DNA from 3 places in the Nocardia sp. NPDC058480 genome. Region 2 is predicted to be linked to each of the others. Evidence: riboswitches for the same ligand, from Rfam matches in the RefSeq annotation. Region 2 holds a riboswitch; each other region holds the start of a gene.

Region 1 (5,261 bases), on a different contig from region 2:
CTGGGCGTGCGCGCGAACGTAATTCGACTCGGCGGGCTCGTCGAGGTCGGCGACCAGGCGGACCGCGTCGTCGAGCAGGGCGAGCACGTGCGGGAACGCGTCGCGGAAGAAGCCGGAGATGCGGACGGTGACGTCGATGCGCGGGCGGGCGAGTTCGTCGAGGGAGATCACCTCGAGCGCGGTGACGCGGCGGCTCGCCTCGTCCCACACCGGCCGAACGCCCAGCAGCGCGAAGACTTCCGCGATGTCGTCGCCGGAGGTGCGCATCGCCGAAGTGCCCCACACCGACAGCCCGACCGACTTCGGGTACTCGCCGTGATCGGCCAGGTATCGGGCGAGCAGCGATTCCGCCATCGCCTGACCGGTCTCCCAGGCCAGCCGCGAGGGGACGGCCTTGGGGTCGACGGAGTAGAAGTTGCGGCCGGTCGGCAGCACGTTGATCAGGCCGCGCAGCGGGGATCCGCTGGGGCCCGCTGGGATGAAACCGCCGTTGAGAGCGTGCAGGACGCGGGCGATCTCGATGCGGGTTTCGCGCAGGCGGGGCACGACCTCGGTCGCGGCGAACCGCAAGACGGTCGTCACCGCGTCCAGGCGCGCGACCTCGTCGGACGAGAAGGTGCGCTCGGAGCCTGCTGCGGCAGTCGCGTCGGCCGTGGTCGGATTCCCCACTCCCCCAGCGAGAATCGCGGCGGCATGGTCGTCGACGACGGTGTCGACGGCGTCCGCCGACCAGTCCGTTGCCTGCAACGCGGCGAGGAGATCGCGGGCGCGACCCTCTGCGGTGTCCACGCGTTCGCGGGATTCGTCGCCGGCCTCACTGAGACCCAAGGCTTCGCGCAGACCGGGCACGTTCTGTTCGCCGCCCCACAGTTGGCGGGCGCGCAGCATGGCCAGCACCAGGTCGAGTTCCATGTCACCCTCGGGCGCCTGCCCGAGGATGTGCAGGCCGTCGCGGATCTGGACGTCCTTGATCTCGCACAGCCAGCCGTCGACGTGCAGGAGCATGTCGTCGAAGACGTCTTCCTCGGGACGTTCGGCGAGGCCGAGGTCGTGGTCCATCTTGGCCGCGCGCATCAGGGTCCAGATCTGCTGGCGGATGGCGGGCAGTTTGGCCGGGTCGAGGGCGGAGATATTGGCGTGCTCGTCGAGCAACTGCTCCAAACGAGAGATGTCGCCGTAGGTTTCGGCGCGCGCCATCGGCGGGATCAGGTGGTCGACGAGGGTGGCGTGGGCGCGCCGCTTGGCCTGGGTGCCCTCGCCCGGATCGTTGACCAGGAACGGGTAGATCAGCGGCAGGTCGCCCAGCGCCGCGTCGGTGCCGCAGGAGGCGGACATGCCGAGGGTCTTGCCGGGCAGCCACTCCAGGTTGCCGTGCTTACCCAGGTGCACCATCGCGTCCGCGCCGAAACCGTCGGGCGCGGACAGCCAGCGGTAGGCGGCGAGATAGTGGTGGCTGGGCGGCAGATCGGGATCGTGGTAGATCGCCACGGGGTTCTCGCCGAACCCGCGAGGCGGCTGCACCATGAGCACCACATTGCCGAACCGCAGTGCGGCGATGACGATCTCACCCTTGGGATCGGCCGATCGGTCGACGTAGAGTTCGCCCGGCGCCGGCCCCCACGCCTCGACGACAGCCTCGCCCAGGTCCGCGGGCAGGGATTCGAACCAGCGGGTGTAGGTGGTGGCACCGATGCGAATCGGGTTGCCCTCCAACTGTTCCGCGCTCAACCACTCCGGATCCTGACCGCCCGCGGCGATCAGCGCGTGGATCAGCGCGTCGCCGTCGCGTTCCACCAGGCCGGGGATCTCGTCGATATCACCGAGATCGTAACCGGCGGTACGCAATTCCGTGAGCAGACGGATCGCACTCGCTGGGGTGTCGAGGCCGACGGCATTGCCGATGCGGGCGTGCTTGGTCGGATAGGCCGAGAGCATGATCGCGATCCGCTTGTCGGCGGCCGGGATGTGGCGCAAGCGGGCGTGGCGCACGGCGATCCCCGCCACGCGGGCGCAGCGTTCGGGATCGGGGACATACGCCGACAGCCCGTCTGCGTCGAATTCCTTGAAGGAGAACGGCACCGTGATGATCCGGCCGTCGAATTCGGGCACCGCGACCTGCGTCGCCACATCGAGCGGCGACAGGCCGTCGTCGTTGGCCTCCCACTGCGCGCGGCCACTGGTCAGGCACAGGCCCTGCAGGATCGGCACGTCGAGGGCGGCGAGCGCGGCCACATCCCAGGCTTCGTCGTCACCACCGGCCGACGCGGTCGCGGGCTTGCTGCCACCCGCCGCGAGGACGGTCACCACGAGGGCGTCGGCACGGCCGAGCAGGGTGAGGAGTTCGGGTTCGGCGGTGCGCAGCGAGGCGGCGTAGACCGGCAGCGGCCGGGCGCCCTTGGCCTCGATCGCCTTGCACAGCGCCTCGACGTAGGCGGTGTTGCCCGCCAGGTGCTGGGCGCGGTAGTAGACGACGGCGACGGTCGGGGCGTGCGGTTCGAGGATTCGCGGGGACCGGTCGAGCTCGCCCCAGGTGGGCAGTTGCGCGGGCGGTTCGAAACCGTGTCCGGTCAGCAACACCGTGTCGGACAGGAAATTGTGCAACTGGAGCAGGTTCTCGGCCCCGCCCGCGGCGAGATAGTTGTGCGCATCGGCCGCGACACCGACCGGCACCGTCGAGCATTCCATCAGCTCGGCATCGGGCGCGATCTCGCCGCCCAGCGCCACCATCGGCACCCCGCTCGCCCGAATCGCGTCGAGGCCCTCTTCCCACGCGCGCTTGCCGCCGAGGATCCGCACGATCACCAGGTCGGCGCCGTCGAGCAGTCCCGGCAGATCCTCCACCAGCAGCCGGGCGGGGTTGCCCCAGCGGTACTCGGCGCCGCTCGCGCGAGCGCTCAGCAGGTCGGTGTCGGAGGTGGACAGCAGCAGGATCACAGGGTGAGACCTTCCTCGGGTTACGCGCCCATCGGGGAGTTGCGGTGCTCGCCGGAGAGGGTCTGGCTGTTCACAGTGGCGCGACCGCACCGGATTTCCACCGGTTTCCTCGTCGCCCGCCGAGCAAGACGATGCTACTGGGCCCGCCTCGCCCGCAACTTTCCAGCCCGCTCCCCACCGCTGGACAATCGATCAGCAGGCAATGGCGCGGGCATCACCCGAGAGCGCTCCTGCACCATTGCTTGATGATCTTGATCTGCGGCGGCGCTGCGCGGCGGTGTTCAGCGATCGGGGCGACCGCCTCGACGCTGCCGATCATGATCGACTCGACCGAACAGCCGCCGCCGAAGTCGGTGTCCGACCAGATGTACGCGTTCGCCGACCACCTGCGGCGCGTGTGGGTGGTCGACGTCGTCAAGGGGTGGGGCGGCGGGTGGTGTCGTTGGACGCGATCGCCAGGGCGATCTCGGGAACGATGCGTCGGATCAGCGCGCCGTAGTCGTCGTCCGGGAGGATATCGAGGCGTTCGCGGGCCTCTTCGAGGTGGCGGGTTGCAGCCGGGAAGGCACCGAGGCGGCGGAAGTTGTCGGCGAGGTTCAGGTGCAGGGAGGGGTAGAAGCCGGCGACCTGGAGGCCCGCGTGATAGTCGTTGAGGCGGGTGTCGGTGAGGGCGTCGGCGGCGTCGAGGGCGCGGACGTCCCAGACCAGGGCTTCGGCCGGGTCGTCGTAGACGTCGGCCAGGTAGTGGGCGAGGGCGCATCGGTGCAGCGGGTCACCGGCGGGACCGATGTCGGCCCAGACCTCGAGCAGGGTGGTGCGGGCACCATCGGCGTCGCCGGTCCGGAAGTCGGTGACGCCCTGGGTGATTCGGGTCATGATCGGGTCGGCGGTGGTCATCGGGAGGTCTCCTCGGTGGGTTCGGGTTTGCGCGGCATGACCAGGGTCGACAGGTCGCCGTCGTCGGCGGAACGGACCAGCACGGGCATGTCCGGGGCGATGAGGTCGAGCATCACGTCGGCGCCGACCGCGCCTGCGATGGCGGGGTAGAGGGTGGTGACGGCGAAGTGGATGGTCATCGAGGGGCCGGTGATCTCGGCGGCGAGAGATCGTCGAGTGACGCAGCTGTGGTCGGCCTCGGGCGTGGCAGGCTCGGCGTTCGCAGGTCTGTCCGGCGTCTCCGCGGTGGTGGCGAGCCGTGCGGGGGTGCCGCCGGCTGTGATGGACACCGCGTTCGGTGGGTACACATGGAGCGCCACCGTGGATGAACCTGCGTTTTCCAGCGAATGGAGCAGATCCGCACGGGCGAGCACAACTCTTGTGCTGACCGGTGGCAGTGCCGCCAGCATTTCTCGATAGTCGGGGAAGTCCTCGGTCGAACGGCGGCAGTGGCGGCGGGCAGCATCGGTTTTCTGGCCGAGCCGAACGCCCGACGCTCCGTGCCCGACATCGCCGTCGACGCGGTCGGCGTGTGCGTCGAGATCCCTGTCGCCGGGCCGTTCGCCGCGGCCTCGCGCGGCGGTACGCCGGTTGCCGCCGGAATCCTCAGCGGCCGTGGTGAATTCGATACCTGATGCGGTCGCGACGATAGCCACGGAATACTGTCGGCGCAGCCAGGACACGGCCGATCGAAGGTCGGCGGCGTCGATGGTGGCTGTCCATGACCGTGCGGCCTTGCCTGTCGTGTGTAGCGTGCGGGTCGCCAATCGGTAGCGGTCGGTTGCGGTGAGCGTCAGCTCCTGCGCGTCCACTTCGAAGAGAATCGTGTCCAGTACCCGCATGGTCGGATCGGTGAGAGTGGCGGTCGCGACTTGGTCGACCGCGGCCGCGAGCGCGGGTCCGCTCATCCATAGGGCGTCGGATGCCTCGCCTCGGGTCGGCGAGTGCTGAGGATCTTCCCGGTCTACCGAGTCGTGGGTGTTCGGCGATTCCGGGTGAACTCGCATGGCCGCGCGGGCCGCGATCGTGGCGGTGCGAATCTCGGCCGAGCGACGGTCCATGGCGGCCAGGTGCTCGTCTACCAGGTCGGCCGCATCGGCTGGGTCGGCGAGGACGGCGGCGACAGCCGGTAGCGGCATGTCGACGGCGCGCAGGTGCCGGATCAGGCGGGCGGTGTCGGTCTGTTCGGGGGCGTAGTAGCGGTAGCCGGTGATGTCGTCGACGACGGCGGGGACGAGGATGCCTGCGTCCGCGTAAAAACGCAGGGCACTGGCGCTCAGGCCGCAGGTGCGGGCGAAAGCTCCGATGGTGATCAGCTCGGTGTCGGGCACCGTTTCATGATCGGGGTTCGAGTGACTCGAAGGTCAAGTCGTCGGCCGGCCGGTGCCCGC
Region 2 (5,261 bases):
GAAGGCGGTGATGATGCCGACCTGGATTTCCTGTGGCCGCGCCAGCATCCGTCCGAGAATGTCGGCCACCAACAGCAGCGTCGGGCCGAGCAGCGCACACCAGAGCAGAATCCACCGGTAGTCGTGTCCGGCGAAGAATCGGGCGATGTGCGGGATCACCAAGCCGATGAAGGCGACCGGCCCGGCGATGGCGACTGCTGAGCCTGCGAGCAGCACCACGCTCAGCGCACCGGTCGCCCGCGTCGCGACCAGTCGGGTGCCGAGCGTGCGCGCCAGGTCGTCACCGATGGCGACGGCGTTCAACGGCCGGGCCACCACTACCGCCAGCAACAACCCGGCAGCGATGAACGGTGCTGTCTGCCATACGGATTCGATGTCGGCGCGAGCCAACGAGCCGACCACCCAGAATCGGAAGTTGTCGAACAGCGTCCGGTCGAGCAGGGTGATCGCCGTGGTGATCGACCCACACAGCGCGGTGCAGGCGGCGCCCGCGAGCGCGAGTTTCACCGGGGTCGCGCCACCGAACCCCAACGATCCCAGCGTGTAGACGAACGCGGCGGCGATCGCGGCGCCGAGGAAGCCGAACCAGATGAAGCCGCCCGTCGCCGTGAGGCCGAACGTACCCATCGCGATCACGATCGCCAGCGACGCACCCGCGTTGATGCCGAGCAGGCCCGGCCCGGCCAGTGGGTTGCGGGTGAGCCCCTGCATCACCGCGCCTGCCAGCGCCAACGCGACACCCGCGAGCAGGCCCGCGACAGTTCTCGGCAGCCTGATGTAGCGCACGACCCGGTCGGTGTCGGTCCCCTGGAAATCGGTGAACGCGACCACGGCCTGGTCGAGGGTGAGCGGGTGTGAACCGATCAGGATGGACGCGACGCAGGCAGCCGCCAGCGCGGCGCCGGCCAGGATCAGACCGGTGCCGCGAGCGGTGCGCGTCACCGCCGGAACAGCTCGGGATGGATCAATGCGGCGACCAGTTCGGTCGCGTGCGCGATCCGCACGCCTGCCGCGCGGTCGGCGAACAGGAACGGGTGCACGGTCGCGTTCCGCACGGCCGCCAGATTCGCGAATGCCGGGTTTCCGACGATCTTGTCGACCTGGGGCTGAGCGTCGGTGCGCGTGTAGGTCGCCTTGCAGCACAGGCTGGTCAGGATGATGTCGGGGTCACGGGCGATGAGCTCTTCCGCGCCGACGGGCACGTTGCGCTTCACAGTGAGATCGGCGAAGGCGTTCACTCCACCTGCGGCCTCGATGATCTGGGTGATGAAGTCGATGCCGCCTGCCACGGTATAAGAGCCGTCGTCTTTGGGCGTGACGACCGCGACCCGCGGTTTCCCGGCGTTGCCGACCTTCGCGCGGACCGCGTCGATGCGCGAACTCAGCTGCGTGACAACCTCGTCGGCGCGCTCGGAGGTCCCCCACAGGGCACCGAGATCGCGCAGGTCGGCGTACACGTTGTCGAAGCGCACGGTGTCGGGGTCGATCGCTTCATCGGCGAGTCCGTCGGCGCTCGGGCACAGTGGACTCAGCACCCAGGTGCGCACACCCAATTCGTGCAGGCTTGCCCTGGTACCGACGCTGTTCTGCGCTGAGGAGGCGAACACCCCGTTGAAACCCGACATCACGAAGTCGGGTCGCTGGGCGAGCAGTTCGTCGCGACTCGGCAGCTTCTCGACGTAGGGTGCGCGCGCCTGCGCGTCGGCATACTCCGGAAGCACGGCGGAGTCCAGAAATGCCGTACCCACCAGCCGATCGGTGACACCGAGCGCGTGCGCGATCTCGATCGACGGCTGATACGCCGCGTAGATCCGCTGCGGTGGGCCATCGACGGCAACGTCGATCCCACAGTTCACGCGGGCGACAACAGCTGCGCCGCCCGCGTCGGAGAGGGGTTGCACACCGCAACCGGTGACAACGATCGCGCAGGCGAGCAACGCGCCGGAACGTAGGCGCGCGAAAACAGAGCGGGTCAAGAGACGGCCTTCCAGGTCCTCGTGGAATGGGGTACTGCGTAGCCGTGGCCGGTCTCCTGGCTGACGGGATAGTGCGCGGTGAATCCACCTTCCCAGGGCAGGTGCCCCAGTGGCTCCGGACGACAGACGTCGTCCGGATCGATTCACAACTCCCGATCACAGTGGCGAGGGCCGCACCGGTTCCACACCGGTTTCCCGAACACCACGGCTGGTGCACTGTAACAACGTCGGCTCCATCGAGGGTCGGCGCCGGGGTCTGTGCACGGACACCGGATCCGATACACAGCCGACTCCCAGCCGCGTCCCACCGTGCTCGACACTTGCGCCGCGAAGATTCAGCTATCGGCCGAGCACTTCGGCCGGCCGATGATCTCGGCAGTGAGATCGAAGATCAGGAGGAACGCGCATGAGAATGACAACGACACTGGCCAAGGCCGCGGTGGCGGGCACTCTCGCTCTCGGAGTGGTCGGCGCTACTGCGGGCATGGCGAGCGCGGATCCGGGCGGCCACGATCAGCAGCGGCCCGAGCAGGGCCAGGATCATCGGCCCCAGCAACAGCCGGAGCATCACAAGAACGACGGACCGCAGCACGGCTTCTGGTTCTTCGGCACCTGGGTTCCCCTACCCTGACCTACCTCTCACCGCGGGCCCGATACACACCGGGCCCGCGGTGTACCGAGCTCATCGATCGGAGCAACACACGCGCCTGGGGCGACGATTCCGGCGAGTTGCGGTGCGGGACTTCGCTATCCACAGCGGCGGCGCCAATCCATCCCGACGCCGACAACGAATGGTTTGCAGGCGGGTCGGCACCGTATCACCACCGATACCATTCACTCCCCTGAAGCCGACCCGCCTGCTTTCACCGGCGCCGAGTAGCGCTTCGCAAGCGCGAGCTGGTCGAACAATGCCGCCCACCGGACCCGGGGCGAATCTCAGCGCTGGCTGTCACCGGTCCCCCTGCGACATCGATCCGTCGCATCGAGCGCTCAGGACCGCTCGGACACGGCGGTGGCCGCCGGGTTCGTGGCGTCACGGATCACGCGCAGGCCGGTGATCAAGCCGTCGAGTTGCGTGGGGGTCAGCTGACCGGTGAGCCATTGTTCGAGGGCGTCGAGGTAGTCGGGAAGAACCTGCTCGAGGCGGCGGATGCCCGCATCGGTCAGGGCCGCGTAGGCGCTGCGGCGGTCGGTCGGGTCGAGTTGGCGTTCGACCAGTCCCGCGGTGGCCAGCCGGTCGACCAGACGGGTGACGCCGCTGGTCGAGAGCTCGGTTTGGGTGGCGAGATCCGACATCCGTAGGCGGCGCCCCGGGGAGCGACTCAGTCTCAGTAGGGCATTGAGGTCGAGGCCGGAGAGACCGTGCGCCTTCCAGGTCGGCTCCAGCTTGGCGATCAGGCCGTTGTGTGCCTCGAAGAGCAGGCCGGAGATGGTGAAGCGGGGGTCGTCGAACAGCTCGTGCACGGACATAAGGCCAGCTTAGCCGATATTTGCCATGCGGATAGTTGACACGAGGAATACCTACGAGTAAACCTATGCGTAGGCATTATTCCGCACGGCAAATATTGGAGAGATCATGCAGAACACCAGGTGGATCGCGGGCTTCCGGACCGGCGTCATCGACCCGAACGAGCAGATCAAGCTCGCCGAGTCACGGGAGTTCGGTGACGAGACTGTGCGCCACGTCGTGCACATGACAGGTGGCGGCGACGCGGTACGCGTGCGCTTGACCAACCGCTACGGTCACGCACCGCTGCGGATCGGGGCCGCACGCATCGCCCAACGCAAGACCGGATCGGCGATCATCGAGGATCGAGAGATCACCTTCGGCGGCGCGGTGGGGGTCACCATCGACGCGGGCGCCGAACTCGTGAGCGATCCGATCGACCTGCCGGTCGCGGCGGGCGAAGACCTGCTGCTCAGCCTGTATGTCGCGACTTCGACCGGCCTGGCTACCTACTCCCACCAACCCGGCGAGATCGCCTACATCGTCTCCGGTGACCACACCCGCGACGTGGAACTCAGTGGTGCGCAAGAGGTTCCGTTCCGATTCTTCGTCACCGGAATCGACGTGCTGGTCACCGATCAGACGCCGGTCGCCGTCGCGTTCGGCGACTCCTGGTTCGAGGGCGTCGGTACCACGCTGAGCGCCAATCGCCGCTCGGTCGACGTGCTCAACGCCCGCCTCACCACGGGCTGGGTGGTGAACAACGGCATCGCCGGCAATCGCCTCACCGCCGAGGAAATCGGCGAATCCGGTCTGCGCCGTTTCGATTCCGACGCGTTGCAGGTCCCCGGTGTCACCGACATTTTGATCAACTTCGGCATCAACGACCTCATCCTCGGCGCGATGGGCGGACAGCCCTCGGCAACGACCGAAGAATTGATCGCCGGTTTCCGCGACCTGGCCGACCGCGCCCACGCCGCCGGACTGCGAATCCACGCGGCCACCATCGGCCCGTACGCCGGTTGCGTCTTCCCCGGTATGCCGCTGCTGGAAACTCAGCCGACCCGCCACGCGGTCAACGAATGGCTGCGCACCACTGACGTTTTCGACTCGATCTTCGACGTCGATCGGGCCGTGGCCGACGCCCAGCGCCCCGACTACATCCGCCCCGAGTTCGACAGCGGCGACGGCATGCACCTCAACGACGCGGGCGCCGCCGCCATGGCAGCCACCGTCGACCTCACCGCCCTGTTCCACTGAGACATCGATCGAGATCGCCACGCTTCCACCGTGTCTACGTCGGTACGAGCGTGGCGATCGACCGATCCGGGTACGCCCTGGCGCTATCCCGCCGGGGGAAGTACGCAGCCACCGTCGAGGATGCCGAGGTCGTAGAACAATCGGTAGCACGCGGGATCGTCGGGCAGCTTCCAGTGCAAACCCTCGAGACCGAAGACGACCACCAGGTTCGCCGCGATCACCAGACCGCAGAACCACAGCGCCAGCTTGCCGATCAGCGCGAGTGACGGCGGGATGACCGTGGCCGCGGTCGGATACGAAAAGGTCGTCACGACACCGATGGTGGCGATCGCGGCGATATACAGAACCAGCGCCCAGACGTACAGATGCAGGCCGAGGACGGCGCCGCCGTAACCCGGATCGCCCGGCAGAATGTGCAACATCGTCTGCCGCCATGCGGTGAAACCACCACCGACGCACCCGATTATCGCCAGACCCCAGCCGACCGCGTAGTCGCGCGCCACGATGACGCCGTTCATGCCCTTGCGCACGATGAACGCACCGCCCAGTGCGGCCAGCACCATGAACATCCGCTGGAG
Region 3 (5,261 bases), on a different contig from region 2:
CGCCGCGGCGCAGGCCGTAGAAGAACTGGTTCTCCGACAGCCCGGTGGTGTCGCCGTACTTCTCGCGATGGTTGTTGAACTCGGCGGTCGGGCCGGGGAACAGCAGCCGGTTCAGCGTTTCGCGGCGCTCGGCGGACGAGCCGTCGAGTGCCTTCTGGTCAGCCGGGCTCAGCGGCGTCTCGGGCTTGGGTTCGTTGCGCCCCGCCAGTGCCTTGCTGCGGAACGGCTCGGGCCAGCCGCCCGCGGGGGTGCCGAGCTCGCCGCGCAGGAAGCCGATCACCGAATCGGGGATGTCGAAGCGGCCCGGATCGGCGGCAAAATCTTCGATGTCGACTCCGGTGCCGACCAGGGCCAGCGCGAGGTCACCCACGACCTTCGACGACGGGGTCACCTTGATCAGGCGGCCGAGCAGCCGGTCGGCGGCCGCGTACTTGGCCTCGACCTCTTCGAACCGGTCACCCAGGCCGAGCGCGATCGCCTGCTGACGCAGGTTCGACAGCTGACCACCGGGGATCTCGTGGGTGTACACCCGACCGGTCGGCGCGGGCAGACCCGACTCGAACGGCGCGTAGACCTTGCGCAGCGCCTCCCAGTACGGCTCGAGATCGCACACGTTCTGCAGGTTCAGGCCGGTGTCGTGATCGGTGTGCGCGGTGGCGGCCACGATCGCCGACAGCGCGGGCTGACTCGTGGTGCCCGCCATGGCCGCGGACGCGCCGTCGACCGCGTCGGCACCGGCCTGCCAGGCCGCCAGGTAGGTGGCCAGCTGTCCGCCGGGGGTGTCGTGGGTGTGCACGTGCACCGGCAGATCGAAGTTACTGCGCAGTGCGGTAACGAGTTTCGCGGCCGCGGGGGCGCGCAGCAGACCGGCCATGTCCTTGATCGCGAGGACATGCGCGCCCGCGTCGACGATCTGTTCGGCCAGCTTCAGGTAGTAGTCGAGGGTGTAGAGCGACTCGTTCGGGTCGAGCAGGTCACCGGTGTAGGACAGGGCGACTTCGGCTACGGCAGTACCGGTTTCGCGGACCGCGTCGATCGCCGGACGCATCTGGTCGACGTTGTTGAGTGCGTCGAAGATGCGGAAGATATCGATACCGGTCGTAGCGGCTTCGGAAACGAAAGCGCGCGTGACCTGTTCGGGGTAGGGCGTGTAGCCGACGGTGTTGCGACCGCGCAGCAGCATCTGCAGGCAGATGTTCGGCACGGCTTCCCGCAAGGCGGCCAGGCGTTCCCACGGGTCCTCGTGCAGGAACCGCAGTGCCACATCGTAAGTCGCGCCGCCCCACGCCTCGATCGAGAGCAGCTCCGGGGTCAGCCGCGCGACGTGTCCCGCCACACCGAGCAGACCGTTGGTGCGCACGCGGGTCGCCAGCAGCGACTGGTGCGCGTCACGGAAGGTGGTGTCGGTGACGCCGAGCGCCTTCTGTTCGCGCAGCGCACGCGCGAAACCCTCCGGTCCGAGGGTGAGCAGCCGCTGGCGCGAACCGTCCGGCGGCGGCAGCGTCAGGTCGACGGCGGGCAGCTTGTCGTAGGGGTACACCGTGGTCGGGCGGTCGCCGTTGGGCTTGTTGACGGTGACGTCGGCCAGATAGGTCAGGATCTTGGTGCCACGGTCGGCCGATCCGCGCGAGGTGAGCAGCTCGGGACGCTCGTCGATGAACGAGGTGGTCACCCGGCCCGCCTGGAAATCGGGATCGTCGAGCACCGACAGCAGGAACGGAATGTTGGTCGTCACGCCACGAATACGGAATTCGGCGAGCGCGCGCTGGGCGCGCGCGGCGGCGGCGGGCAGGTCGCGACCACGACAGGTGAGCTTCACCAGCATGGAGTCGAAGTAGGCGCCGATCTCCGCGCCCAGGTTCGCGCCACCGTCGAGACGGATGCCCGCGCCACCCGGCGTGCGGTAGGCGGTGATGCGGCCGGTGTCGGGGCGGAATCCGTTGGCCGGGTCCTCGGTGGTGATGCGGCACTGCAGCGCGGCACCGCGAATCTGCACCGTTTCCTGACTCAAGCCCAGGTCCGCGAGGGTCTCACCGGCGGCGATCCGAAGCTGCGACTGCACCAGGTCGACGTCGGTGATCTCCTCGGTGACCGTGTGCTCCACCTGGATGCGCGGGTTCATCTCGATGAACACGTGGTTGCCACGCTCGTCCAGGAGGAACTCCACGGTGCCCGCGTTGATGTAACCGATCTGGCGGGCGAACGCCACCGCGTCGGCGCAGATCCGCTCGCGCAGTTCCGGAGACAGGTTCGGGGCGGGCGCGAGCTCGATCACCTTCTGGTGGCGGCGCTGCAACGAACAGTCCCGCTCGAACAGGTGCATCACATTGCCGTGCTGGTCGGCCAGGATCTGCACCTCGATGTGGCGCGGATTCACCACCGCCTGCTCGAGGAACACCGTCGGGTCACCGAACGCCGACTCCGCTTCGCGCGAGGCCGCTTCGATCGACTCACGCAACTGCTCGGGCGCGGCGACCCGGCGCATGCCACGACCGCCACCACCGGCGACGGCCTTGACGAAGATCGGGTATTCGAGTTCGGCCGAGGCGGTGAGCAATTCGTCGATGTCGGCCGAGGGTTCGCTGGACTTCAGCGTCGGCAGGCCGGCCGCCTTGGCCGCGGCGATCGCCGTGGCCTTGTTGCCCGCCATCTCGAGGATCTGGGCAGTGGGGCCGATGAACGTGATGCCCGCGGCGGCACAGGCCGCGGCGAGGTCGGGGTTCTCCGACAGGAATCCGTAGCCGGGGTAGATCGCGTCGGCGCCTGCGGCCACCGCGGCGTCGATGATCGCCTCGATCGACAGATACGCGCGAACCGGGTGGCCCTCTTCGCCGATCTGATACGACTCGGCCGCCTTGAGGCGATGCACGGAGTTGCGATCCTCGTACGGGAACACCGCGACCGTTCCGATGCCGAGTTCGTAGGCCGCGCGGAAGGCACGGATAGCGATCTCACCACGATTTGCGACCAAGACTTTCGAGAACATTGGCCTACGGTACCCGGCCATGAGCCGGGGACGGACACGCAAGGTGGCTTCGCAGCAATCTTCACACCGCACACCCGCCTACCTGCGAAGTTGCGTTCATCAGGCCGTCACATCTCACCGCGGGGAGCGGCCTGCGGTGCGCGTGGACAACGTGGGCGCAACCGCAGGTCACGGCGCTGTTCACCACGGGGCGGTGACCCGCGCCCGGCGTTGAGGGCCTATGCTGGGCACGCAGCTGGTTCGCCTGCGCGGTGGAAGAGTCGGAGCCCCGACCTCCCGCACAGGTGTCGAAACCCGGGTGCGGATCATGTTCCGCACCGGGTGAGAGGGAACCCGGTGAGAATCCGGGACTGTCCCGCAGCGGTGAGCAGGAACGACCGCCGTCATCAGCACTGGGCATCATGCCTGGGAAGCGACGGCCAGTAGGTCGGTCGATCACACGACCGGTGCCCGCGAGTCCGAAGACCTGCCGACTGTGCCGGATACGCCGTATCCGGCGGCCACCGCCTCGTGGATCGGGCGCGCGGACCACCGATGCCTACTCGTCGCACCTTTCGCGACCTGGTCCGGCCGGGTGGCGTGTGCCCGCGAAAAGGCGACGGCTCTCCCTGCACGACACTGGAGAATCTCCGTGACTGTTTCGCATACTCCTTTCACCGCAACGGTTCTCGGCCTACCGCGCGTCGGCCCGAACCGGGAACTCAAGCGCGCCACCGAGTCCTACTGGGCGGGCCGTGCCGATGCCGCGCACTTGCACGCGGTCGGCCGTCAGCTCCGTCGCGCCCAGCTCACCGAACTGGCCGCGGCGGGACTGGATTCGGTGCCGGTGGGCACCTTCTCCTACTACGACCAGATGCTCGACACCGCTGAACTGCTCGGCGCACTGCCGCCGCGCGTGGCCGGGATCGCCGATCCGCTCGATCGCTATTTCGCGGCGGCGCGTGGCACCGACACGGTCGCGCCGCTGGAGATGACCAAGTGGTTCGACACCAACTACCACTACCTGGTGCCCGAGATCGACGCGGCCACCACCTTTTCGCTGCATCCCGGCAAGCTGCTGACCGAACTCGACGAGGCGATCGAGCTCGGTGTGCCCGCGCGTCCGGTGGTGATCGGTCCGATCACCTTCCTGAAACTCGCCAAGGCCGCTGACGGCGCCGCGCTGGAGCGGCTGCCCGAGCTGCTGGGGCTGTACCTGGACCTGCTGGCCCAACTGGCGGACGCGGGCGCGCAGTGGGTGCAGATCGATGAGCCGGTGCTGGTCACCGACCTGACCGAGGCGGAGATCGCCCTGGTCGGCCAGACCTACAGCGTGCTCTCGGCCGCGCAGAACCGGCCCGCGATCCTGGTCGCCACCTACTTCGGGCACCCCGATGCCGCATTGGCGGTGCTGGCCGAGACCGAGATCGAGGGTGTCGCGCTCGATCTCACCGCGGGCACCGATATCTCGGCGGTCGCGGCGCTGCCCGCTCTGGCTCGCAAGCTGGTGGTGGCGGGCGTGGTCGACGGCCGCAATATCTGGCGTGCCGACCTCGACGCCGCCCTCGCCACCCTCGGCTCCCTGCTCGGCAGCGCCGACGCGGTGGCGGTGTCGAGTTCGTGCTCGCTGCTGCACGTGCCGTATTCGCTGACTCCCGAGACCGGACTGGACGAGCGGCTGCGCTCGTGGCTGGCGTTCGGCACCGAGAAGGTCGGCGAGGTGCGAGTCCTGGCCACCGCCCTCACCGCCGGTGTCGACACCGTCGCCGACGAACTGGGTGCGGCCCGCGCCGCCGCCGACTCCCGCCGGAGCGACCCGCGCCTGCACAACGACCAGGTCCGGGCTCGATTGGCCGCGCTCGACGACAACGACCTGACCCGCTCCCCCGCCGACGAGCGTCGCGTCCTGCAACGCGATCACCTCGACCTGCCGGTGCTGCCGACCACCACCATCGGCTCCTACCCGCAGACCTCGACCATCCGGCTGGCCCGCGCCGCGCTGCGCAAGGGCGAGATCGACAGGTGCGAATATGTGCGGCGGATGCGGGCCGAGATCGCCGACGTGATCACCCTGCAGGAAGAACTCGGCCTCGACGTGCTGGTGCACGGCGAACCCGAACGCAACGACATGGTGCAGTACTTCGCCGAACTGCTCGACGGTTTCGCCGTCACCGAGGCGGGCTGGGTGCAGTCCTACGGCACTCGCTGCGTGCGCCCGCCGATCCTGTTCGGCGACGTCACCCGGCCCGAGGCGATGACGTTGTCCTGGATCGGCTACGCCCAGTCGCTGACCACC

Evidence for each region. Region 2 has a riboswitch for cobalamin ahead of ACFWO8_RS13190 (ABC transporter substrate-binding protein). Riboswitches for the same ligand answer to the same signal wherever they lie in the genome.
Region 1: another riboswitch for cobalamin. It lies ahead of cobN (cobaltochelatase subunit CobN); the one in region 2 lies ahead of ACFWO8_RS13190 (ABC transporter substrate-binding protein).
Region 3: another riboswitch for cobalamin. It lies ahead of metE (5-methyltetrahydropteroyltriglutamate--homocysteine S-methyltransferase); the one in region 2 lies ahead of ACFWO8_RS13190 (ABC transporter substrate-binding protein).

The regions. Positions count from the first base shown of each region.
Region 1 is NZ_JBHXMN010000006.1:335,414-340,674, forward strand. Features, by position in the region: gene cobN (cobaltochelatase subunit CobN) at 1-2,934, opposite strand, end outside; cobalamin riboswitch at 2,970-3,097, opposite strand; gene ACFWO8_RS18065 (hypothetical protein) at 3,349-3,831, opposite strand; gene ACFWO8_RS18070 (MerR family transcriptional regulator) at 3,828-5,201, opposite strand; gene ACFWO8_RS18075 (hypothetical protein) at 5,235-5,261, opposite strand, start outside.
Region 2 is NZ_JBHXMN010000004.1:319,008-324,268, forward strand. Features, by position in the region: gene ACFWO8_RS13185 (FecCD family ABC transporter permease) at 1-942, opposite strand, end outside; gene ACFWO8_RS13190 (ABC transporter substrate-binding protein) at 939-1,976, opposite strand; cobalamin riboswitch at 2,005-2,198, opposite strand; gene ACFWO8_RS13195 (hypothetical protein) at 2,383-2,607, shown strand; gene ACFWO8_RS13200 (MarR family winged helix-turn-helix transcriptional regulator) at 2,967-3,446, opposite strand; gene ACFWO8_RS13205 (GDSL-type esterase/lipase family protein) at 3,553-4,683, shown strand; gene ACFWO8_RS13210 (disulfide bond formation protein B) at 4,767-5,261, opposite strand, start outside.
Region 3 is NZ_JBHXMN010000015.1:55,525-60,785, reverse strand. Features, by position in the region: gene ACFWO8_RS26975 (pyruvate carboxylase) at 1-2,986, opposite strand, end outside; cobalamin riboswitch at 3,266-3,475, shown strand; gene metE (5-methyltetrahydropteroyltriglutamate--homocysteine S-methyltransferase) at 3,618-5,261, shown strand, end outside.